DNA from 3 places in the Erwinia sp. TECH1 genome. Region 2 is predicted to be linked to each of the others. Evidence: predicted binding sites of a transcription regulator. Region 2 holds the regulator's gene; each other region holds the start of a gene.
The links. The regulator PurR, encoded in region 2, represses purine synthesis genes. The targets are predictions, from matches to a motif close to CANGCAAACGTTTGCNTG.

Region 1 (7,585 bases), 1.6 Mb from region 2:
ATAGCCTTCTCCGTCCCCCCTTCGCAGTAACACCGAGTACAGGAATATTAACCTGTTTCCCATCGACTACGCCTTTCGGCCTCGCCTTAGGGGTCGACTCACCCTGCCCCGATTAACGTTGGACAGGAACCCTTGGTCTTCCGGCGAGCGGGCTTTTCACCCGCTTTATCGTTACTTATGTCAGCATTCGCACTTCTGATACCTCCAGCAGACCTCACAGTCCACCTTCGACGGCTTACAGAACGCTCCCCTACCCAACAACGCATTCGCGTCGCTGCCGCAGCTTCGGTGCATGGTTTAGCCCCGTTACATCTTCCGCGCAGGCCGACTCGACCAGTGAGCTATTACGCTTTCTTTAAATGATGGCTGCTTCTAAGCCAACATCCTGGCTGTCTGTGCCTTCCCACATCGTTTCCCACTTAACCATGACTTTGGGACCTTAGCTGGCGGTCTGGGTTGTTTCCCTCTTCACGACGGACGTTAGCACCCGCCGTGTGTCTCCCGTGATAACATTCTTCGGTATTCGCAGTTTGCATCGGGTTGGTAAGCCGGGATGGCCCCCTAGCCGAAACAGTGCTCTACCCCCGAAGATGAGTTCACGAGGCGCTACCTAAATAGCTTTCGGGGAGAACCAGCTATCTCCCGGTTTGATTGGCCTTTCACCCCCAGCCACAGGTCATCCGCTAATTTTTCAACATTAGTCGGTTCGGTCCTCCAGTTAGTGTTACCCAACCTTCAACCTGCCCATGGCTAGATCACCGGGTTTCGGGTCTATACCCTGCAACTTAACGCCCAGTTAAGACTCGGTTTCCCTGCGGCTCCCCTATACGGTTAACCTTGCTACAGAATATAAGTCGCTGACCCATTATACAAAAGGTACGCAGTCACCCCCATAAAGAAGGCTCCCACTGCTTGTACGTACACGGTTTCAGGTTCTGTTTCACTCCCCTCGCCGGGGTTCTTTTCGCCTTTCCCTCACGGTACTGGTTCACTATCGGTCAGTCAGGAGTATTTAGCCTTGGAGGATGGTCCCCCCATCTTCAGACAGGATATCACGTGTCCCGCCCTACTCTTCGAACCCACAATAAGCATGCCTTTGTGTACGGGAGTATCACCCTGTACCCTGCGACTTTCCAGACGCTTCCACTGACACACAAACTGATGATGGTTCCGGGCTGTTCCCCGTTCGCTCGCCGCTACTGGGGGAATCTCGGTTGATTTCTTTTCCTCTGGGTACTTAGATGTTTCAGTTCCCCAGGTTCGCCTTGCAGCACTATGTATTCATGCTGCAATGATGCACAAGTGCACCGGGTTTCCCCATTCGGGTATCGTCGGTTGTTGCGGTTCATATCACCTTACCGACGCTTATCGCAGATTAGCACGCCCTTCATCGCCTCTGACTGCCAGGGCATCCACCGTGTACGCTTAGTCACTTAACCTCACAACCCACAAGCGTCCCGAAAGACGGTTGTCAGCTGCAAGCATTTGAGAGACTCGAACATATCGTTGACTTCATTCTTATTACGGAGAATGAAAACGACATGTCGTTTCAATTTTCAGCTTGTTCCGGATTGTTAAAGAGCAAATATCTCAAACGTGACTCGAAAGCCAGTTTTGAGATAGTTTTTGTAAACTGCATGGTGGAGCTAAGCGGGATCGAACCGCTGACCTCCTGCGTGCAAGGCAGGCGCTCTCCCAGCTGAGCTATAGCCCCATACAGTTACTGCAGAGACCATCTACTACCACTCAACCGCGAGTGACACGTCCTTTTTACGGGAAATGTAATTCTTTTCTGGTCAAGGCGTGGCTTCGCGCCGCATATCACGATATGCAAGTGAAGTCACAACGCAGGACAGGAAAGAATTTGGTAGGCCTGAGTGGACTTGAACCACCGACCTCACCCTTATCAGGGGTGCGCTCTAACCACCTGAGCTACAAGCCTGTAGAGGTTTTTTCTGCTCGTTACTTTTCTATCAGACAATCTGTGTGGACACTGCGCACGAAGGTATCTTCAGGTAAGGAGGTGATCCAACCGCAGGTTCCCCTACGGTTACCTTGTTACGACTTCACCCCAGTCATGAATCACAAAGTGGTAAGCGCCCTCCCGAAGGTTAAGCTACCTACTTCTTTTGCAACCCACTCCCATGGTGTGACGGGCGGTGTGTACAAGGCCCGGGAACGTATTCACCGTGGCATTCTGATCCACGATTACTAGCGATTCCGACTTCACGGAGTCGAGTTGCAGACTCCGATCCGGACTACGACGCACTTTATGAGGTCCGCTTGCTCTCGCGAGTTCGCTTCTCTTTGTATGCGCCATTGTAGCACGTGTGTAGCCCTGGCCGTAAGGGCCATGATGACTTGACGTCATCCCCACCTTCCTCCGGTTTATCACCGGCAGTCTCCTTTGAGTTCCCGACCGAATCGCTGGCAACAAAGGATAAGGGTTGCGCTCGTTGCGGGACTTAACCCAACATTTCACAACACGAGCTGACGACAGCCATGCAGCACCTGTCTCAGAGTTCCCGAAGGCACCAAAGCATCTCTGCTAAGTTCTCTGGATGTCAAGGCCAGGTAAGGTTCTTCGCGTTGCATCGAATTAAACCACATGCTCCACCGCTTGTGCGGGCCCCCGTCAATTCATTTGAGTTTTAACCTTGCGGCCGTACTCCCCAGGCGGTCGACTTAACGCGTTAGCTCCGGAAGCCACTCCTCAAGGGAACAGCCTCCAAGTCGACATCGTTTACGGCGTGGACTACCAGGGTATCTAATCCTGTTTGCTCCCCACGCTTTCGCACCTGAGCGTCAGTCTTTGTCCAGGGGGCCGCCTTCGCCACCGGTATTCCTCCAGATCTCTACGCATTTCACCGCTACACCTGGAATTCTACCCCCCTCTACAAGACTCTAGCCTGCCAGTTTCAAATGCAGTTCCCAGGTTAAGCCCGGGGATTTCACATCTGACTTGACAGACCGCCTGCGTGCGCTTTACGCCCAGTAATTCCGATTAACGCTTGCACCCTCCGTATTACCGCGGCTGCTGGCACGGAGTTAGCCGGTGCTTCTTCTGCGGGTAACGTCAATCGACGCGGTTATTAACCGCATCGCCTTCCTCCCCGCTGAAAGTACTTTACAACCCGAAGGCCTTCTTCATACACGCGGCATGGCTGCATCAGGCTTGCGCCCATTGTGCAATATTCCCCACTGCTGCCTCCCGTAGGAGTCTGGACCGTGTCTCAGTTCCAGTGTGGCTGGTCATCCTCTCAGACCAGCTAGGGATCGTCGCCTAGGTGAGCCGTTACCCCACCTACTAGCTAATCCCATCTGGGCACATCCGATGGCGTGAGGCCCGAAGGTCCCCCACTTTGGTCCGAAGACGTTATGCGGTATTAGCTACCGTTTCCAGTAGTTATCCCCCTCCATCGGGCAGTTTCCCAGACATTACTCACCCGTCCGCCACTCGTCACCCGGGGAGCAAGCTCCCCTGTGCTACCGTTCGACTTGCATGTGTTAGGCCTGCCGCCAGCGTTCAATCTGAGCCATGATCAAACTCTTCAATTAAAAGTTCGATTTGCTGCAACAAGTGCAGCGATGCTCAAGTGTAAAACGTCATAATGAATTTCATTATGTGTTCACTCTTAAGACTTGATATTTTTTTGCGTCCGGAGACGCTTGATATCAATCCTGCGAGTGCCCACACAGATTGTCTGATAAATTGTTAAAGAGCGTTGCGGCCAGTGCTTTCGCTTCCTGCCGCGAGGTGGCGTATATTACGCTTTCCTCCTTCAGAGTCAACCACTTTTTCAGAAGTTTTCCTCCGGCGATTCAGCTTCCTGAACCTCCTGAGCCGCTGGCCTGTAAGCCGTTGTGCCGTCTCAGTGGTTGCGCATTATAGGGAGTTCTCGACGGCTGACAACCCCTAATTTTAGAAAAATAGCGCGTTCGCTGCATTCCACAGCAAAAGGGCTATTTATACGCATTTACCCACAAAGTTATCCACATCCGGCGGTAAGAACAAATTTAGACGAGCATCACGCAAACGTTTTCGCTACAATGCCCCGGAAAAATCCCGGCCCCCATTTGGGGGCGTTACCTGAATCTTCGCTGCTTCTTTCTTTATAAAGGAGGGGAAAAGCTAAGATTGATGTAACGCTCTTATCTATGCGAACCAAAGCCAAGGGATAAAACCTCATGCAACAACCTCGTCCTGTACGCCGCGCTCTGCTCAGCGTGTCCGACAAAGCCGGTATCCTCGAATTTGCACAGGCGCTTTCCGCGCGTGGTGTGGAGCTGCTCTCCACGGGCGGCACTGCTCGTCTGTTGGCCGAGGCCGGCCTGCCCGTTACCGAAGTGTCTGACTATACCGGTTTCCCGGAAATGATGGATGGACGCGTCAAAACCCTGCATCCGAAAGTTCACGGCGGCATTCTGGGACGTCGCGGCCAGGACGATGCCATCATGCAGGCGCACAGCATCGCCCCTATCGACATGGTGGTCGTTAACCTTTATCCCTTTGCACAGACGGTGGCGCGCGAAGGCTGCTCGCTGGAAGATGCGGTAGAGAATATCGATATCGGCGGCCCGACGATGGTGCGCTCCGCGGCCAAGAACCATAAAGACGTAGCTATCGTTGTAAAGAGCAGCGACTACGACGCGGTGATTGCCGAGATGGACGCCAACGATAACTCACTACAGCTGGCTACCCGCTTCGATCTGGCTATTAAAGCTTTCGAGCATACCGCTGCCTACGACAGCATGATCGCCAACTACTTCGGCAGCCTGGTTCCGGCCTATCATGGCGAAACCCGCGAGCCTGCCGGACGCTTCCCGCGTACGCTGAATTTGAACTTCATTAAGAAGCAGGATATGCGCTACGGCGAAAACAGCCATCAGGATGCCGCCTTCTATATAGAAGAGAATGTGACTGAGGCTTCGGTCGCCACGGCGCAGCAGGTTCAGGGCAAAGCGCTTTCTTATAACAACATTGCCGATACCGATGCGGCGCTGGAATGCGTAAAAGAGTTCAGCGAACCGGCCTGCGTGATTGTCAAACACGCTAACCCTTGCGGCGTGGCGGTTAGCGATTCGGCTTTGGGCGCTTACGAGCTGGCTTACAAAACCGATCCTACCTCTGCCTTCGGCGGCATTATCGCCTTTAACCGTGAGCTGGACGAAGCGACCGCTCAGGCAATTATCAGCCGCCAGTTCGTTGAAGTGATTATTGCGCCCTCCGCCAGCGAAGCCGCGCTGAAGGTGACGTCGGCTAAGCAGAACGTGCGCGTGCTGATTTGCGGCCAGTGGCAGCAGCGTCAGACCGGGCTGGACTTCAAGCGCGTGAACGGCGGTTTGCTGGTACAGGATCGCGATCTGGGCATGGTGGAAGCAAGCCAGCTGCGCGTCGTGACCAAACGTCAGCCAACAGAGCAGGAGCTACGCGATGCGCTGTTCTGCTGGAAAGTCGCCAAGTTTGTAAAATCCAACGCCATTGTTTATGCGCGCGACAATATGACCGTCGGGATTGGCGCAGGCCAGATGAGCCGCGTTTACTCCGCCAAAATTGCCGGTATCAAAGCAAAAGATGAAGGTCTGGTCGTGGAAGGCTGCGCGCTGGCCTCTGACGCCTTCTTCCCGTTCCGTGACGGTATTGATGCGGCGGCGACGGCGGGCGTGAGCTGCGTTATCCAGCCTGGCGGATCGATTCGCGATGAAGAAGTAATTGCCGCCGCTGATGAACACGGCATTGCCATGATTTTCACCAATATGCGCCACTTCCGCCATTAATAAGGAACCGACAATGAAAATTTTAGTGATTGGCAATGGCGGCCGTGAGCACGCGCTGGCGTGGAAAGCTTCGCAGTCGCCGCTGGCGGAAACCGTTTTTGTCGCGCCGGGCAATGCCGGCACCGCGCTGGAGCCGGCGTTGCAAAACGTCGCTATCGGCGCGACCGATATCCCTGCACTGCTGGATTTTGCACAGCGTGAGCACATCGATCTGACTATCGTTGGGCCGGAAGCGCCGCTGGTCATTGGCATAGTCGATGCTTTTCGCGCGGCCGGGCTGAAGATCTTTGGCCCGACCCAGGCTGCCGCGCAGCTGGAAGGTTCTAAAGCGTTCACCAAGGATTTCCTGGCCCGCCATAAAATCCCGACGGCGGAATATCAGAACTTCACCGACGTCGAGGCCGCGCTGGCCTATACGCGCAGTAAGGGCGCGCCGATTGTGATCAAGGCAGACGGCCTGGCGGCGGGCAAAGGCGTGATTGTCGCAATGACGCTGGAAGAAGCGGAAGCCGCCATTAAAGACATGCTGGCCGGAAACGCCTTTGGCGATGCCGGGCACCGTATCGTGGTGGAGGAGTTTCTGGACGGCGAGGAAGCCAGCTTTATCGTGATGGTTGACGGCGAGAACGTGCTGCCGATGGCGACCAGTCAGGATCATAAACGCGTGGGCGATGGCGATACCGGCCCTAATACCGGCGGCATGGGTGCCTATTCGCCGGCCCCGGTCGTGACCGATGAAATCCACCAGCGCGTTATGGACGAGGTTATCTGGCCGACCGTCCGCGGCATGGCGGCCGAAGGCAACGTCTATACCGGCTTCCTTTATGCCGGCCTGATGATCGATAACAGCGGCCAGCCGAAAGTCATTGAATTTAACTGCCGTTTTGGCGACCCGGAAACCCAGCCGATCATGCTGCGCCTGCAGTCCGACCTGGTCGATCTTTGCCTTGCCGCCGTTGACGGCAAGCTGGATAGCAAAGACTCCGTCTGGGATCCGCGTCCTTCGCTGGGCGTGGTGCTGGCGGCGGGCGGCTATCCTGGCGATTACGCCACTGGCGACCAGATCCACGGCTTGCCGCTGGAAGCGACGCCGGACGGCAAGGTTTTCCACGCCGGAACCAAAATGCAGGACGATTTGGTGGTGACAAACGGCGGACGCGTATTATGCGTGACCGCGCTGGGCGAAGATGTTGCGGCGGCGCAAAAACATGCCTACGAGCTGGCTAAGCACATCTCCTGGCATGGCAGCTTCTGCCGCACGGATATCGGCTACCGCGCTATCGGGCGTAAATAAGAGTGATTCAGGGGGCAGCACTGTCCCCTTCTCTCTCAAGCTGGCAGCCGATTAAAAGCTGTCGGCCTGCGGCTGTTGCTGACAAAGGTCTTCCGCCGTCGCCAGCAGCAGCTGCGTGCCGCCCGGCGCTTCCAGCCAGGCAAGACTGAGCGGTTCGCCCGATCCCTGCTGATGCTGGGTGATATAACGCACTGCGTTGCTGTCGAAGCCAGGCGAAGCCTTACCGCCTCCGCATAACCTGACCGCGCCCGAAGGCATCCACTCTCCCTGTAATAGCCTTACGCGTCCGCGTAGCAAATCGTCGCTGATAGTCAGCATACGTCCGGCATCAAACTGGTAGAGCGCGATAGCATCAGCCGTCAGCGCTTCCCGTCGATTCGCCAGCTGGCGCTGCATAAAGCTCAGGCGACCGGATTGGTCAAAGCGTAGCGTCACGCTTTCAGGATTTGCGCCCACGATTTTGCGTTCAACAGAAATCAGTTTGCCCTCTTGCCACTGGTAGTCCGTGGTTTC
Region 2 (7,585 bases):
CGGCAGCGTGGAAAATCGCACGCGCTTTGCGCTGGAAGTGGTGGATGCGGCCATTGACGGCTGGCGCGCCGACCGGATCGGCATTCGTATTTCGCCGCTCGGGCCGTTTAACGGTCTGGATAACGGCGAAGATCAGGAAGCCGCCGCGCTTTACTACATCGGCGAGCTGGCGAAGCGCAATCTGGCCTATCTGCATATTTCAGAACCGGACTGGGCGGGCGGCAAGCCTTACAGCGATGCCTTCCGCGAGGCGATCCGCGCCGCTTATCCCGGCGTGATTGTGGGCGCAGGCGGCTACAGCGCTGAGAAAGCGGAAGCGCTGATTGAACAAGGCCTGATCGACGCCGTAGCCTTTGGCCGCGACTACATCGCCAATCCGGATCTGGTCGAGCGCCTGCGGCAGAACGCGCCGCTGAACGAGCAACGCCCGGAACTCTTTTACGGCGGCGGCGCAGAAGGCTACACGGACTATCCGTTCCTGTAAGCGCCTGCGGGTTTTATCGCCGTCCGACGTCTGACGGCGCGAGAAAGCACGCATTTCCTGGTTTCCGCCAGGCTATAGCTGCTATTCTCTCACGCGGGTAAAACGGCCTGAAGGACGTTTTACCGCCGGGAATGCCTGCTGGTTCCCGTAACGGCAGGAATTCAGGCTATGCTTGTTATCGGATGATAACGTTTGTTCAAAGAGGATGTTATGCGCTTACTTCACACCATGCTGCGCGTTGGCGATCTGCAACGCTCCGTTGATTTCTATACTAAAGTTCTGGGCATGCGCCTGCTGCGCACCAGTGAAAACACCGAATATAAATACACGCTGGCTTTCGTAGGCTATACCGAAGAGAGCGAAGGCGCGGTGATTGAGCTGACCTATAACTGGGGCGTGGATAAATATGACCTGGGCGATGCCTACGGCCATATCGCGCTGGGCGTGGACGACGTGGCGGCTACCTGCGACCGTATCCGCAACGAAGGCGGCAACGTAACTCGTGAAGCCGGCCCGGTTAAAGGCGGCACCACCATTATCGCCTTTGTGGAAGATCCGGACGGCTATAAAATCGAACTGATCGAAAACAAACACGCGGGCCACGGCCTGGGCGCGTAACGCGTCGGGGTGCCTTCCCGGCACCCTTCTTTCCCCTTCCCCTGCTGCAACCCATGCCGAAATTTGCCATAATACGCGCTCAATTTTCGCCTGTGAGATCCTGATGTCCGAATCGAACGAACTTAACGCCCTCAGCAGCCGTTTTCGCGGTTTTTATCCGGTAGTGATCGATGTTGAAACCGCCGGTTTCGACGCCAAAACCAACGCCTTACTGGAAGTGGCCGCCGTCACGCTGAAAATGAACGACGATGGCTGGCTGGAGAAAGACGAAACGCTCCATTTTCACGTTGAGCCGTTCGAAGGGTCTGTTCTGCAACCCGAAGCGCTGGCCTTTAACGGCATCGATCCTGCCAATCCGCTGCGCGGCGCGGTCAGCGAGTACGAAGCGCTGCACGCCATCTTTAAAGCCGTGCGCAAAGGTATCAAAGATCAGGGCTGCAATCGTGCCGTCATGGTGGCTCATAACGCCACTTTCGATCTGAATTTTATGAATGCCGCGGCGGAAAGAGCCGGGCTGAAGCGTAATCCTTTCCACCCGTTTGTCACCTTTGATACCGCCGCGCTGAGCGGTCTGGTGCTGGGGCAAACGGTGCTGGCGAAAGCCTGTACGGCCGCCGGAATGCCTTTCGACAGTTCGCAGGCGCATTCCGCGCTGTATGATACCGTGCAGACGGCCGATCTGTTCTGTGAGCTGGTTAATCGCTGGAAACGTCTGGGCGGCTGGCCGCTGGCGGAAACGGCGAACCTCGACTAAAAAAAACAGGCCTGACGCATTGTCAGGCCTGTCCGATAGTCTCTTCGCTTAGCGCAACGTTTTATTCTGTTGCGTCGGAAGGATATTTCTGCGCCGTCTCTTTGATCAGCTGCTGCAGTTCGCCCGCCTGAAACATCTGAATAATGATGTCACAGCCGCCGACCAGCTCGCCGTCTACCCACAGCTGTGGAAAAGTCGGCCAGTTGGCGTATTTAGGCAGCTCAGCACGAATTTCCGGATTCTGCAGGATATCGACATAGGCGAAACGCTCGCCGCAGGCGGACAGCGCCTGTACGGCCTGCGCGGAAAAGCCGCAGCTTGGCAGTTTTGGGGAACCTTTCATATACAGCAGAATCGGGTTTTCTGCGATCTGGCGCTCAATCTTCTCAATGGTGCTCATAAATGCCTTCCTCAATCGGCTACTTCGTGTCTGTATAGTGTAGCGAGTCTGCGAGCGTGATGAAAATGTCATTTTCAGTCGCCCGCTGACGCTACGGTCGGAAAACAAAATGTTAAAATACCATTTTCGGTCCGGCGGTGCTGCGTTAACTGTAAATATCAGCGGCAAATTTGCGCAGATAAATGTTTGAACAGGCTAAATTTTACAGCTTTTACCGCTTTGCGACGATTGAAACAAAAAAGGCCTTACTTTTTAGTAAAGAGTTCGATTAGAATCGTCCTGACTGACTGCCCAGGCGCAGATCTCCTTATTTAGCCATGCTCTTGCCACTGGCGGGAGCACAAACTGTTAATGGTAAAGATGCGTTTACTCATCACGTTGCTGATGCTGGCCTTTGCCCAGCTGTTTATGTCTGTGGCGCACGCATCGCCACACGCTGCCGTTAAAGCGGACCACCACAAAGCAGACAGCGCCACGCCTGCTCGTGAAGACGATCGCCGCAAGCGCCGCCCGGTGAAAACCTCTACACGTAAAGTAAAAGAAGCCAGCCCAACCAAAAGCCGTTCGCCCCTTGCTAAAAAGTTTAAGCTGCGCAAAAAAACGCAGACCGTCGCCGCTGCGCTGCCGCCCAAGAAACGCTATGGTCGTCATCGCTTGCGCAACGAAGAGACGGAAGCCTTAACCAGCGGCTCGGCCTCGGCCCCGCTTAAGCTCAGCAAAGCGCATCGCGCCCGCTATCAGAAAGCCCGCGAAACGGCGATGAGCAAGCTGATGAACCAGCTGGGCAAGCCCTATCTCTGGGGCGGCACCTCGCCCAAGACCGGTTTCGACTGTAGCGGTCTGGTCTGGTATGCCTATAAAGATCTGGTGAAGTTTAAGATCCCTCGCACCGCTAACGAAATGTACCATCTGCGGGATGCGGCTTCGATCAAGCGCAACGAGCTGGAAAAAGGCGATCTGGTATTTTTCAGCATCAACGGCCGCGCCTCGGCGGATCACGTTGGCGTTTACCTGGGCAACGGCAAGTTTATCCAGTCGCCGCGTACCGGCAAGGATATCCAGGTGAGTATGCTCAGCGAAGATTACTGGGAGCAGCACTACGTCGGCGCTCGCCGCGTCATGACGCCGAAAACTATCCGCTAGCCCACTCAGCAGGCTGGAGGCCCGGATCGCGCAAACGATCCGGGCCGGTTTACTCTTATTTGCGCAAAATTTTCGCCTGTTGCCCTAAAACCCTCGTGTTCTGCGCCTGCTCTTGTTAGAATCCACGGTTTGTTGCGCAACAGGCATTTAGCCGACATGATGTTCTGCTCAAGTCTGTTTCGCCACCCTGAACTCCCTCCTGTTATAACCATTCCGCAACAAATTATGCGCAACTTATATCAGGATTATCATCATTCCAGGCAATCGTTTAACAAACCGCTTTTCAGTGACTTACTGAACAGCGCAGGAGTCTTTTTCCATGGCAACCATAAAAGATGTGGCCAAACGCGCCGGTGTCTCAACCACCACGGTGTCCCACGTCATTAATAAAACCCGCTTTGTCGCTGAAGACACGCGGGAAGCCGTCTGGGCAGCGATCAAAGCGCTGCACTATTCGCCCAGCGCCGTGGCCCGCAGCCTGAAGGTCAATAACACCAAAACCATTGGCCTGCTGGCGACCTCCAGCGAGGCGCCCTATTTCGCCGAAATTATTGAGGCGGTTGAACACAGCTGTTTTGCCAAAGGCTATACGCTGATTTTGGGCAACGCGCATAACGAACTGGAAAAGCAGCAGGCCTATCTGTCGATGATGGCGCAAAAACGCGTCGATGGCCTGCTGGTCATGTGCGCCGAGTACCCGGATGAGCTGATTAAGATGCTGGAAGATCACCGCAACATCCCGATGGTCGTCATGGACTGGGGCGAGTCGCGCGGCGATTTTACCGACACTATTCTCGATAACGCTTTTGAAGGCGGTTATCTGGCAGGCCGCTATCTGATCGATCGCGGCCACCGCGATATCGGCGTGATCCCGGGCCATATGGAGCGCAATACCGGCGGCGGTCGTCATGCCGGCTTCCTCAAGGCGCTGAACGAAGCGGGGATTACGCTGCGCGAAGAGTGGCTGGTTCAGGGCGATTTTGAGCCGGAATCGGGCTATCGCGCCATGCAGCAGCTGCTGGCGCAAAAACAGCGTCCTACCGCGGTATTCTGCGGCGGCGACGTGATGGCGATGGGCGCGATTTGCGCCGCAGACGAGATGGGCCTGCGCGTACCGCAGGATATTTCGGTGATCGGGTATGATAACGTGCGCAACTCGCGCTACTTTACCCCCGCGCTGACCACCGTCCACCAGCCGAAAGAGCGTCTGGGCGCAACGGCCTTCAATATGCTGCTCGATCGTATTACCAGCAAACGCGAAGAGCCGCAGACGATTGAAGTGCATCCGACGCTGATTGAACGTCGCTCCGTAGCGGACGGCCCTTTCCTCGACTACCGTCGCTAAGCGCACGGGCGGCCATCCGCTGCCCGTCTTTTACGCCTCCCGCAGCCATTCGCTGTTCAGCGTTTCCGTTTCGCCTAAATAATCCAGCAGCCAGCGCAGCGCTGGCGACGCCTGCTGTTCCGACCAGCTGACGCAGCAGGGGCTATCCGGAAAAGGCGGATCCAGCCTCAGTTCGCACAGCGAGCCGTTTTGCAGCAGCGGTTGCGCAAGATGCCCCGGCACCATGCCGACACACAGCCCGGCCAGCAGGCAATCAAACGCGCTCTCCCAGTCCGGCGCGACCAGCCGTCGCTGATTATCCAGCGTCCAGGTGGTTCTTTTCGGCAGCGCGCGCGAGGTATCTTCCAGCACCAGCGAAGGCCACTCCCGGATCGCCTCCTCGCTAACCTTCTCCCGGTGTTGCGCAAGCGGATGATCCGCCTTCACCACGCAGCGCCAGTTGAGCATTCCCATATTGCGAAAGGCGAAGCGTCCGCCGACCGGAATGGCCTGCGTCGCGCCTATCGCCACGTCAACCCGGCCGTCGGCCAGCGCATCCCATACGCCGTTGAATACCTCCGGTGAAAGATGCAGTTCCATATCGGGAAAATGTCGGTAAAAATCCACCACCAGCTGGCGCGTACGCGCGGTTTTAACAATGCGATCGACGGCAATATTCAGCTGGCCGCGCCAGCCGTTGGCGACCTGCTGACACTGGCGTCGCGTGGCAAGCATTTTTTTGATAACACTCCGCCCTTCCTGAATAAAGACCTCGCCCGCCGCCGTTAAGACCACGTCCCGGTGACGCCGCTCGAACAGCGGCACCGCCAGCCACTCTTCCAGCTGGCGCACGGTATAGCTGATGGCGGACGGAACGCGATGCAGCTCCGCCGCTGCGGCGGTAAAGCTGCCGGTTCGGGCGACCGCATCAATCACCTCAAGCGAGTGTTCTGACCACATATTCTTCCTGCAAAATTTTTGAACGCAAGACGCAAATATTACCGTTTCACAACCGCTATCGCACTCTTTTACACTGCCGTCCGCTATTCACCTGATAAAAAAGAGCAAAATCTCATGCCGTCGAAAGGATTTTTACTTTACCTCGCGCTGCTCAGCGTTGCGGGTTTTCTTGCCACCGATATGTATCTGCCCGCCTTTACGGCGATGCAGCAGGATTTGCAAACCGAAGCGGGCGTCATCAGCGCCAGCCTCAGCCTGTTCCTGGCCGGGTTTGCCAGCGCGCAGCTGTTCTGGGGGCCGCTTTCCGACCGCATTGGCCGCAAGCCGGTGCTGTTGATGGGGCTGGGGCTGTTTGCCGTCAGCTGCGGCGCAATGTGGTGGGCGGAATCCACCACCATGCTGCTGACGCTGCGCTTTTTACAGGCGGTAGGCATTTGCGCCGCCGCCGTCAGCTGGCAGGCGCTGGTAATCGATCGCTATTCCGGCGCGCAGGCCAACCGCGTGTTTGCCACTATTATGCCGCTGGTGGCGCTGTCGCCGGCGCTGGCCCCGCTGCTGGGTGCCTGGCTGCTGAACCACTTTGCCTGGCGGTCGATTTTCCTGGCGCTGCTGCTGCTGGCCCTGATCCTGCTGGTCGCCACGCTTTTTCTGTCGACGCCTGCGCCAAAAGAGCATAAAGAAGAGGCGAAAGTAGGTTTCTTCACGCTGCTGAAGTCACCGATCTGGAGCGGCAACGTGCTGATTTACGCCGCCTGCTCCGCCAGCTTTTTCGCCTGGCTGACCGGTTCGCCATTTATTCTGGCCGAACTGGGCATGTCGCCGGGCGATATCGGCCTTAGCTACGTGCCGCAGACGCTGGCCTTTCTCGCCGGCGGCTACGGCTGTCGGGCGCTGCTGAAGCAGACCGAAGGCGCTTCGCTGCTGCCCTGGCTGCTGACGCTGTATGCCCTCAGCGTGGGCGCGTTTTTCATCGCCGCACAGGTGGAAACGCCTTCGACCTGGGCGCTGCTGCTGCCGTTTTGCGGTATGGCGCTGGCCAACGGCGCTATCTATCCGATTGTGGTGGCGAATGCGCTGCTGCCTTTTCCGCAGGCCAGCGGTAAAGCAGCCGCGCTGCAAAACACGCTGCAGCTTGGTCTCTGCTTCGTCGCCAGCATGATTGTTTCCGGTTTTATTGCTAACCCGCTCGCCACCACGTCGCTGGTCATGCTCAGTACTGTGTTTTTGACAATTATTGGCTATATTTTACAAAGGACGACGTTAGCCAACGCTCCCCTGACCCACGCTCAGAGCCGTCGTTAACTGGCTGAATCTATTTAGTTAGCGTCCTAACGATAAGGCGTTGAATATTGCCTGAGGTGAGCATATACTCAATTTCAGGCAATAATTCATAACAACTTTGTATCATTTTTTTGATTCCTGACAGGGTTGTCCGGGTGTTCTCTTTTGTGGCAGGCGTCACCCTCATTCTGTAGGTTTCAGTTCAATCCTCTGTAACGCCGGATATCAGGCGCACGGCTAAGCGTGCGTTTTCTCAAACCCTGTGGAAATTGATGATTCTTTTTCTCAGGTTTCAATCACGAAGGGTGATGGGGAAGCTATGAGTTCATCGTGTATAGAAGAAGTGAGCCTGGAAGAAAATCAGTGGTATCGAATCGCCCAGGAAATGTTACGCAACGCGGATATCGAAATTAACGGCACCCGTCCCTGGGATATTCAGGTGACCCATCCCGATTTTTTTAAACGCGTGATGCAGGAAGGGTCGCTGGGCCTGGGCGAAAGCTATATGGACGGCTGGTGGGAGTGCGAGCAGCTGGATATGTTTTTTCACCGCGTGCTGCTGGCTAAGCTGGATCAGCAGCTTCCTCGCCATTTTAAAGATACGCTGCGCATCGCCGCCGC
Region 3 (7,585 bases), 2.4 Mb from region 2:
CGCGTTGTCTGGACTGCTTTGCCGGCAGCGGCGCGCTGGGGCTGGAAGCGCTGTCGCGCCATGCGGCCTCGGCTACGCTGCTGGAGCTGGAGCGCCCGGTCGCGCAGCAGCTGGAGAAAAACCTGGCCACGCTGGGCGCGGCAAACGGCCGCGTGATTAATACCAATACGCTACAGTTTCTGGCGAAGCCTGGCGAACCTCACCAGATGGCCTTTATCGATCCGCCGTTCCGCAAAGGGCTGCTGGAAGAAACGCTGACGCTGCTGGAAAGCCAAGGCTGGCTGGCGGAAGAAGCCTTAATCTATGTAGAAAGCGAAGTGGAAAGCGGCGTGCCGCCCGTGCCGGTAAACTGGCAGCTGTACCGCGAGAAGGTCGCCGGCCAGGTTGCCTGTCGTCTTTATGTTCGTCGTTCCCCTGAGAAGAGAGAAAGCCATGCTGATTAATCTGGGCAGAGCGCTGATGGTATGCGTATGGGCCTTTTTGCTGCTCAACCTGATCCATCCTTACCCCGCGCCGCTAAAATATTTTATTAACGTCGCGCTGTTCTTTATGGTGATTATGCACGGCTTACAGCTGGTGCTGATGCGCGCCACGCAGGCTAAAGAGGCGCCAAAACTGAGCGGCGCGCTTCAGGCTAAGATCTTCTTTTTTGGCGTGTTTGAACTGCTGGCCTGGCAGAAAAAGCAGTTTCCCAAACAGTAGGCGGCCGGGTCGTCTTTCCGGCCATGCCGTCAGCGCGGCCGGAAGGCGATAAATCGCGTGCCCTGTACCTGTAGTTCGCCCTTTTCTCCCCGTGCCAGCTGGTGATAGTCGCTGGCTTTCAGTACCAGCTTAAAATCTCCCGCGCCGTTCAGCGGATGGAACCACGCTTCGTATCGCATTGTTTCGACCGGAATATTTTCACGCTGGCGCGAGCGTAGGGCAGAGGTGGAGACTTCCCGTTTGTCTTTGATTTCGACCGGCAGGCTGCGTACGGGCGAAGCATCGTTGACCGCCACTTCCTGTCGCTGTTTGATAAATTGCCGGGTTGCCAGCACGGCGATAATGGCCAGCGTAATAAAAAAAATCAGGGGTGGCTTCACGACTTTTCCTCTTTTTTGCAGCGTAAACAGAAAGAATACAACCAGAGACCTCTCATTGTCACATCGTTGGCCCCTGTCCTAAACTAAAACCAGAACTGTGGAATTTAGCATCTAAAAACAAAGGGACACATTATGATCTGGTCGTTTCTGGCAGTGCTTTTTTCCGGCTGGCTGTACGTTGACGCTACTTACCGTGGCCCGCAATGGCAGCGCTGGGTCTTTAAACCGGTCACGCTTTTACTGCTGCTCGCCTGGGCCTGGCAAGCGCCAGCGTTAAGCGCCACGGATTATCTCATTCTGTTTGGTCTGCTGGCGACGCTGGTCGGCGATGCGCTGATGCTGCTGCCCGAACGGCGGATGCTCTACGCTATCGGCGCATTTTTCCTCTCGCATCTGCTTTATACCATCTGCTTCGCCAGCCATATGACGCTGACGTTCTTCTGGCCGATCCCATTGACCGTATTGGTTATCGGCGCGCTGCTGATTGCGGCTATCTGGACAAAGCTGGAGGATCTGCGCTGGCCGGTTTGCACCTTTATCGGCATGACGCTGCTGATGGTCTGGCTGACCACCGAGCAATACGTTTTCCGGCCGACGGACTACGGTTTCTCATTAATGGTCGGAACGTCGCTGCTGCTGCTCGCCAATATCGTTTGGCTGGTTAGCCACTATCGTCGCCGCTTTGCCGCCGACAGTGCCATCACGGCCGCCTGTTATTTCGCGGGTCACTTTATGATCGTCCGCTCGCTCTATCTCTGATTTATGCCTTGACTCTGGAGTCAGCTCCAGAGTGTAAGATAAGCCTGGCGGGGAAGCAGCCCGTCAGGCTTATCTGGAGGCGTCATGCAACAACACCCATCTTCTCCCTGCCTTTGCGGGCAGCGCCACGCGGCCGGACAGCAAGGTTGCAGCAGGCCGCGTCCCGAACTGGGGAAAATCACCTCTTTTCACATCCAGTGCGCCACCGCCAGCGATCCGCTGCCTGAGAAAGAAGAAAGCATCGGCGCGGACTACAGCTGGCAAATCGGCGGCATGGACTGTCCGGGCTGCGCCAGGAAAATCGAAAACGCTGTAGGCCAGCTGCAAGGCGTCACTCAGGCTCGCGTCCTGTTCGCTACGGAAAAGCTGGTGGTAAGCGCCGATAAAGATGTGCAGCAGCAGGTTGAGCAGGCGGTTGCCAGAGCCGGGTTTACCCTGCGCTCTGCCACGCAGCCAGCGGCAAAGTCAGCCGGGTTCTGGCGGGAAAACGGCATGCTGCTGCTGCTCGGCGGGCTTCTGCTCGCCAGCTGGCTGCTACAGACGATCGATCCGCAGGCCGGGAAAGTCGCGTTTATCGTCACCACGCTGGCGGGCTGCTGGCCCGTTGCCCGTACCGCCCTGCGCCTGATGCGCAGCGGGACGCCTTTTGCCATTGAAACGTTAATGACCGTAGCCGCGCTTGGCGCGCTTTTTATCGGTGCGACCGCAGAGGCGGCCATGGTGCTGCTGCTGTTTATGCTTGGGGAACGTCTGGAGGCTTTTGCAGCAGGGCGCGCGCGCCGTGGCGTAACGGCGCTGATGGCGTTAAAACCCGAGCAGGCGTTGCGCATCCGGAACGAGGTGCGTGAAACCGTGGCCGTGAGCGCGCTACGGCCTGGCGATCTTATTGAGGTTGCCGCAGGCGGGCGCCTGCCTGCCGACGCCAGCCTGGTCACATCCTTCGCCAGCTTTGATGAAAGCGCGCTGACTGGCGAATCCATGCCGGTAGAGCGGCAGGCAGGCGAAGCCGTGGCGGCAGGCAGCCTGAGCGTCGATAGCCTGGTGAGGCTGAAAGTCACGTCAAAACCTGGCCAGAGCGCTATCGACCGTATCCTGCATTTGATTGAAGAAGCAGACGCTAACCGCGCGCCGGTCGAACGTTTTCTCGATCGGTTCAGCCGCATTTACACGCCGCTGGTGATGGCTGTCGCGCTGCTGGTGGCAACCGTGCCGCCGCTGTTCTTTGCCGGCGACTGGACGTCATGGATTTATAAAGGGCTGACTTTGCTGCTGATCGGCTGCCCCTGCGCGCTGGTGATCTCTACGCCAGCGGCGATCACCTCCGGCCTGGCCGCTGCGGCCCGCCATGGCGTACTGATTAAGGGCGGCGCGGCGCTGGAAAGCCTCAACGGCGTGCGCACGCTGGCGTTCGACAAAACCGGCACGCTGACCGAAGGCAAACCCCGTATTGAGAGCATTCAGGCCTTTGCTGCCCTCAGCGAAGCGGAACTGCTGACTAAAGCCGCTGCCGTTGAGCAGGGTTCTTCTCATCCGCTGGCCAGGGCGATTGTGCGGCTGGCAGAGCAGCGCCAGCTTGTTATACCTGCCGCTACGGCGCAGCGGGCGGTGGCAGGAAGCGGTATAGAAGCAACAGTGAGCGGTCACAAACTTTTAATCTGCGCGCCCGCTGGACTAAGGCTGACAGCAGAACAGCTGAGGATTGTGGCGGAGCTGGAGTCGGCGGGAAATACGGTGGTCATTATCGTACAGGATGCTATGCCGATCGGGCTTATCGCACTGCGCGATACGCTACGTGCGGACGCTGTTGCCGCGCTGAGCGAACTTCATGCTTTAAACATAGAAACGGTCATGCTGACCGGCGACAACCCGCGCGCGGCGGCCGCTATCGCCAACGAGCTTGCCATCAGCTATCGCGCGGGCCTGCTGCCTGCGGACAAAGTAGCGGCCATTCATGAGCTAAACCAACGGCGCGCCGTAGCGATGGTCGGCGACGGCATCAACGATGCGCCTGCAATGAAAGCGGCAACGGTGGGCATTGCGATGGGCGGCGGCAGCGACGTCGCGCTGGAAACCGCCGACGCGGCGCTGACGCATAACCGGCTGGCGGGCCTGGCGACGATGATCCGCCTGGCACGCGCCACCCATGCCAATATCCGGCAGAATATTGCGCTGGCGCTCGGGCTGAAGGGGGTATTTCTGGTCACCACGCTGCTGGGCATTACCGGGCTGTGGCTGGCCGTGCTGGCGGACTCCGGCGCCACCGCGTTGGTCACGGCGAACGCGCTACGATTGCTGAGTAAGCGCTAACTTTACAACCTGCCCGTGGTGATACGGGCAGGACGCGGCGCTACAACCCCTTTTTTAACAGATAGCGATAGGGTAATTCCTCGGTTGCCTGTGCCAGCAGCGTATGTTCCATAAAGCGGCAGAAACCGGGGATATCGCGCGTGGTGGCCGGATCGTCGGCGATAACCAGCAGCGTTTCGCCCTCCTGCATATGGCGTACGGCTTTACGCACCATCATCACCGGCTCAGGACAGCGCAGGCCCAAAGCATCCAGGGTTTGGTCGGGATTTGCGAACGGTTCGCTCATAACATTCTCAATCAGACAGGAAATGCCCCTATTTTACCCCCGACGTCGGTATGTGCAAGCCAGGCTATGAACGACAACGTTTGCGCTAAAATTAACCATTGCATTAGCAGGCTGATTCGGTAAGATGCCGCGCAATCGCTCAGGCGAGACAATTTTTTGGGTTCCCTCACCCCATAGTTAAAAAAGGCTACATCGATGATCTCTTTCTCTTCTCGTCAGCGTACACATGCGCTGATCTGGCTATCGCTGTTCCATCTGCTGGTTATTACCTCCAGTAATTATCTGGTGCAGCTGCCCATTTCGATTTTTGGTTTCCATACCACCTGGGGCGCGTTCAGCTTTCCCTTTATCTTTCTGGCTACCGATTTAACGGTACGAATTTTCGGCGCGCCGCTGGCCCGACGAATTATTCTTGCGGTGATGATCCCGGCGCTGTTTATCTCCTATAGCATTTCTGCGCTGTTCTATCAGGGCGAATGGCAGGGACTGGGCGCGTTGGCAAGCGTTAACCTGTTTGTCGCTCGTATCGCCTGCGCCAGCTTTATGGCCTATGCGCTGGGACAAATCCTCGACGTGCACGTTTTTAACCGCTTGCGCAAGCTGCCGCAATGGTGGGTAGCCCCCGCCTCCGCTATGTTCCTGGGCAATATCAGCGACACGCTGGCGTTCTTTTTTATCGCTTTCTACAAAAGCCCCGATCCGTTTATGGCACAGAACTGGGTGGAAATTGCGCTGGTGGACTACAGCTTTAAGGTGCTTATCTGCATGATTTTCTTCCTGCCGGCCTATGGCGTGCTGTTAAACGCCACGCTGAAGCGGATAACGGAAAAATCCTCTGGCGCTCAGGTCAACTTCGGCTAGTCTGTCACTCTGTGGCGTCGCGCCCGGCCATGCATTTTGGCGGGCAGCGCGCCACGGCAGGTTGCTTTTAGCCGCTGATTACTATTGTATAAGTTGCTGAACAGCGCGAACGACTAACGTAAAAGGGATCACGATGCGTAACTTACTGAAATATGCCGGTATCGGTTTACTGGTGGTCGGACTGGCCGCCTGCGACGGCAAAGATGATAAAGCCGCCGCCGATGATAACGGCGTCAGCAGCAGCCAAAGCAGCCAGACCGTTACCCTGATGGACGGCAAGCTCAGCTTCTCGCTGCCGGCAGGCATGTCCGATCAAAGTGGAAAAATGGGCACGCAGGCCAATAATATGCACGTGTACGCCGATGCCAGCGGCCAGAAAGCGATTATCGTGATTGCGGGCGACGCCACGAATGAAAGCCTGGACGTGCTGGCGAAGCGCCTGGAAGATCAGCAGCGTAACCGCGATGCGCAGCTGCAGGTAGTGACCAATAAATCTGTCGAGCTGAAAGGCCAGCCAGCACAGCAGCTGGATTCGGTGATTTCGGCCAAGGGCCAGTCTTCCTGGTCGTCAGTGCTGCTGGCGAAAGTTGACGGCAAACTGCTGACCCTGCAGATTACGCTGCCTGCGGACAATCAGCAGCAGTCGCAGACCGAAGCAGAGAATATTATCAACACGGTAGTGCTGAAATAATTTCCCTTTAAAAAAATAGCGCCCGGCGGAAATATCGGGCGCTATTTTTATTTACGCGGCGGTTTTGCAACAGCCTTTTCCCGACCGCGCCGTTTACTAAGTCCTGTTGCCGTTGTGATGGGAAACGCATGCCTGACCATCACTTTCCCGGCTTACTCCTTACTGGCTAACATTTCCCTGTGGGCAATGCCTGACAGATCGGCTTACAGACCTGCGTGTTCGCGAATATATTTTCGGGCCTTAACGGCATATTCGAACGGATTCGCCAGCGCCGGATCCTGCTCCGCCTCCACCACCATCCAGCCTTTGTAACCCGACTCGTCCAGGATTTTAAACACCGGATCAAAATCAATCACGCCATCGCCGGGAACGGTAAAGGTACCTTTTTTTACGCCGTCCAGGAAAGAGAGCCGCTGGCTTCTGACCTGTGCCACCACCTCATCACGCACGTCCTTCAGATGTACGTGATTGATTCGCGGCAGATATTTTTCCAGAATGGCCAGCATTTGCGCCTGGCTGCCTTCCGAGTAGTAGGCATGGCCGGTATCGAACAACAGATAAACGTTGTCCTGGGTCAACGACATAAATTTGTCGATCTCTGCCGCAGTCTGAATGGCCGTCCCCATATGATGGTGCAAACAAACCTGCATGCCTTTTTCCGCCGCCAGCGCGGCCAGCTCGTTATAGCCCTCCGCCGTCAGCCGCCACTCCTCTTCGGTAAAATGCGGCTTCTCTTCCAGCACCGCCAGCGTGGTGCCCTGAATGCTTTTGCTCTGCTCGGAGCAGCCGATCACTTTAGCGCCCATCGCGTGAAGAAAGTCGCGATGGTTGATAAATTCATCAATGGTTTTTGCCCTGTCGCCATTGGCGAAAAAGGTGCTGAACCAGGCGTTGCAGATTTGAATACCGCGAATGTTCAGCATCGGTTTCAGCACCGCCGGATCGCGCGGATATTTACTGCCGACCTCACTGCCGGTGAAGCCAGCCAGCGCCATTTCGCTGACGATTTGCTGGAAAGTGTTTTCTGCACCCAGCTCAGGCATATCGTCATTGGTCCAGCCAATCGGGGCTATCGCCAGCTTTACGTTCTCTTTGTTCATGGTGGTGCCTCAGCGGTCTGTCATTAAGATGGCGCGGCGCGCCTGCCTGGGCTTTCCGCGCGTAGGATCGGCCTGTTGCGCCTGAAGGTTAGCGAAGCAGTTCGCGCTCGATCAGCTCACGGGTTTCCACGGCCTGATATTTCATTTTTTCCGGATAGCCAAACAGCGAGGCGGCAACTATCGACTCGCCGCCGACTTTATGAGTGCGGTTGGCAAAATCCATCTCGCGCAGGGTTTTAAACAGCGTATCGAAATCCACTTCGCCCTCACCCACGCCCACGTGCTGATGGATGGTGGCATCCACGCCTGGCGGATTGACGATATAGCGGCAGTGTTTGGTGTGGTTCATGGTATCGGCGATGAGCACGTGTGAAAGGTCGCCGCCCGCATATTCCAGCATGCTTTTTACGTCGCCTTTGCCTTTGTCGTAGAAGAAGGTATGCGGCACGCTATAAAGATATTTGACGTTTTCGCTGCGGAACGACTTCACCAGATCGGC

Region 1: a site for PurR is predicted at 4,030-4,047, ahead of purH (bifunctional phosphoribosylaminoimidazolecarboxamide formyltransferase/IMP cyclohydrolase). Genes of this name have one in related genera too.
Region 3: a site for PurR is predicted at 4,504-4,521, ahead of tusA (sulfurtransferase TusA). Genes of this name have one in related genera too.

Annotation. Positions count from the first base shown of each region.
Region 1 covers NZ_JBSRZK010000001.1:465,009-472,593, reverse strand. Annotated here, with positions in the region: rRNA gene ACVWZ0_RS02085 (23S ribosomal RNA) at 1-1,439, opposite strand, end outside; tRNA gene ACVWZ0_RS02080 (tRNA-Ala) at 1,639-1,714, opposite strand; tRNA gene ACVWZ0_RS02075 (tRNA-Ile) at 1,866-1,942, opposite strand; rRNA gene ACVWZ0_RS02070 (16S ribosomal RNA) at 2,017-3,558, opposite strand; gene purH (bifunctional phosphoribosylaminoimidazolecarboxamide formyltransferase/IMP cyclohydrolase) at 4,189-5,778, shown strand; gene purD (phosphoribosylamine--glycine ligase) at 5,792-7,072, shown strand; gene ACVWZ0_RS02055 (DUF1481 domain-containing protein) at 7,124-7,585, opposite strand, start outside.
Region 2 covers NZ_JBSRZK010000001.1:2,104,939-2,112,523, reverse strand. Annotated here, with positions in the region: gene nemA (alkene reductase) at 1-484, shown strand, start outside; gene gloA (lactoylglutathione lyase) at 695-1,102, shown strand; gene rnt (ribonuclease T) at 1,206-1,856, shown strand; gene ACVWZ0_RS09945 (Grx4 family monothiol glutaredoxin) at 1,918-2,256, opposite strand; gene ACVWZ0_RS09940 (C40 family peptidase) at 2,617-3,399, shown strand; gene purR (HTH-type transcriptional repressor PurR) at 3,719-4,744, shown strand; gene punR (DNA-binding transcriptional activator PunR) at 4,775-5,683, opposite strand; gene punC (purine nucleoside transporter PunC) at 5,798-6,985, shown strand; gene cfa (cyclopropane fatty acyl phospholipid synthase) at 7,284-7,585, shown strand, end outside.
Region 3 covers NZ_JBSRZK010000001.1:4,461,724-4,469,308, forward strand. Annotated here, with positions in the region: gene rsmD (16S rRNA (guanine(966)-N(2))-methyltransferase) at 1-443, shown strand, start outside; gene ACVWZ0_RS21015 (DUF1145 family protein) at 433-702, shown strand; gene ACVWZ0_RS21020 (DUF2500 domain-containing protein) at 732-1,082, opposite strand; gene ACVWZ0_RS21025 (lysoplasmalogenase) at 1,215-1,841, shown strand; gene ACVWZ0_RS21030 (zinc/cadmium/mercury/lead-transporting ATPase) at 1,926-4,148, shown strand; gene tusA (sulfurtransferase TusA) at 4,189-4,434, opposite strand; gene ACVWZ0_RS21040 (7-cyano-7-deazaguanine/7-aminomethyl-7-deazaguanine transporter) at 4,630-5,295, shown strand; gene ACVWZ0_RS21045 (DcrB family lipoprotein) at 5,429-5,986, shown strand; gene iolE (myo-inosose-2 dehydratase) at 6,190-7,086, opposite strand; gene ACVWZ0_RS21055 (sugar phosphate isomerase/epimerase family protein) at 7,175-7,585, opposite strand, start outside.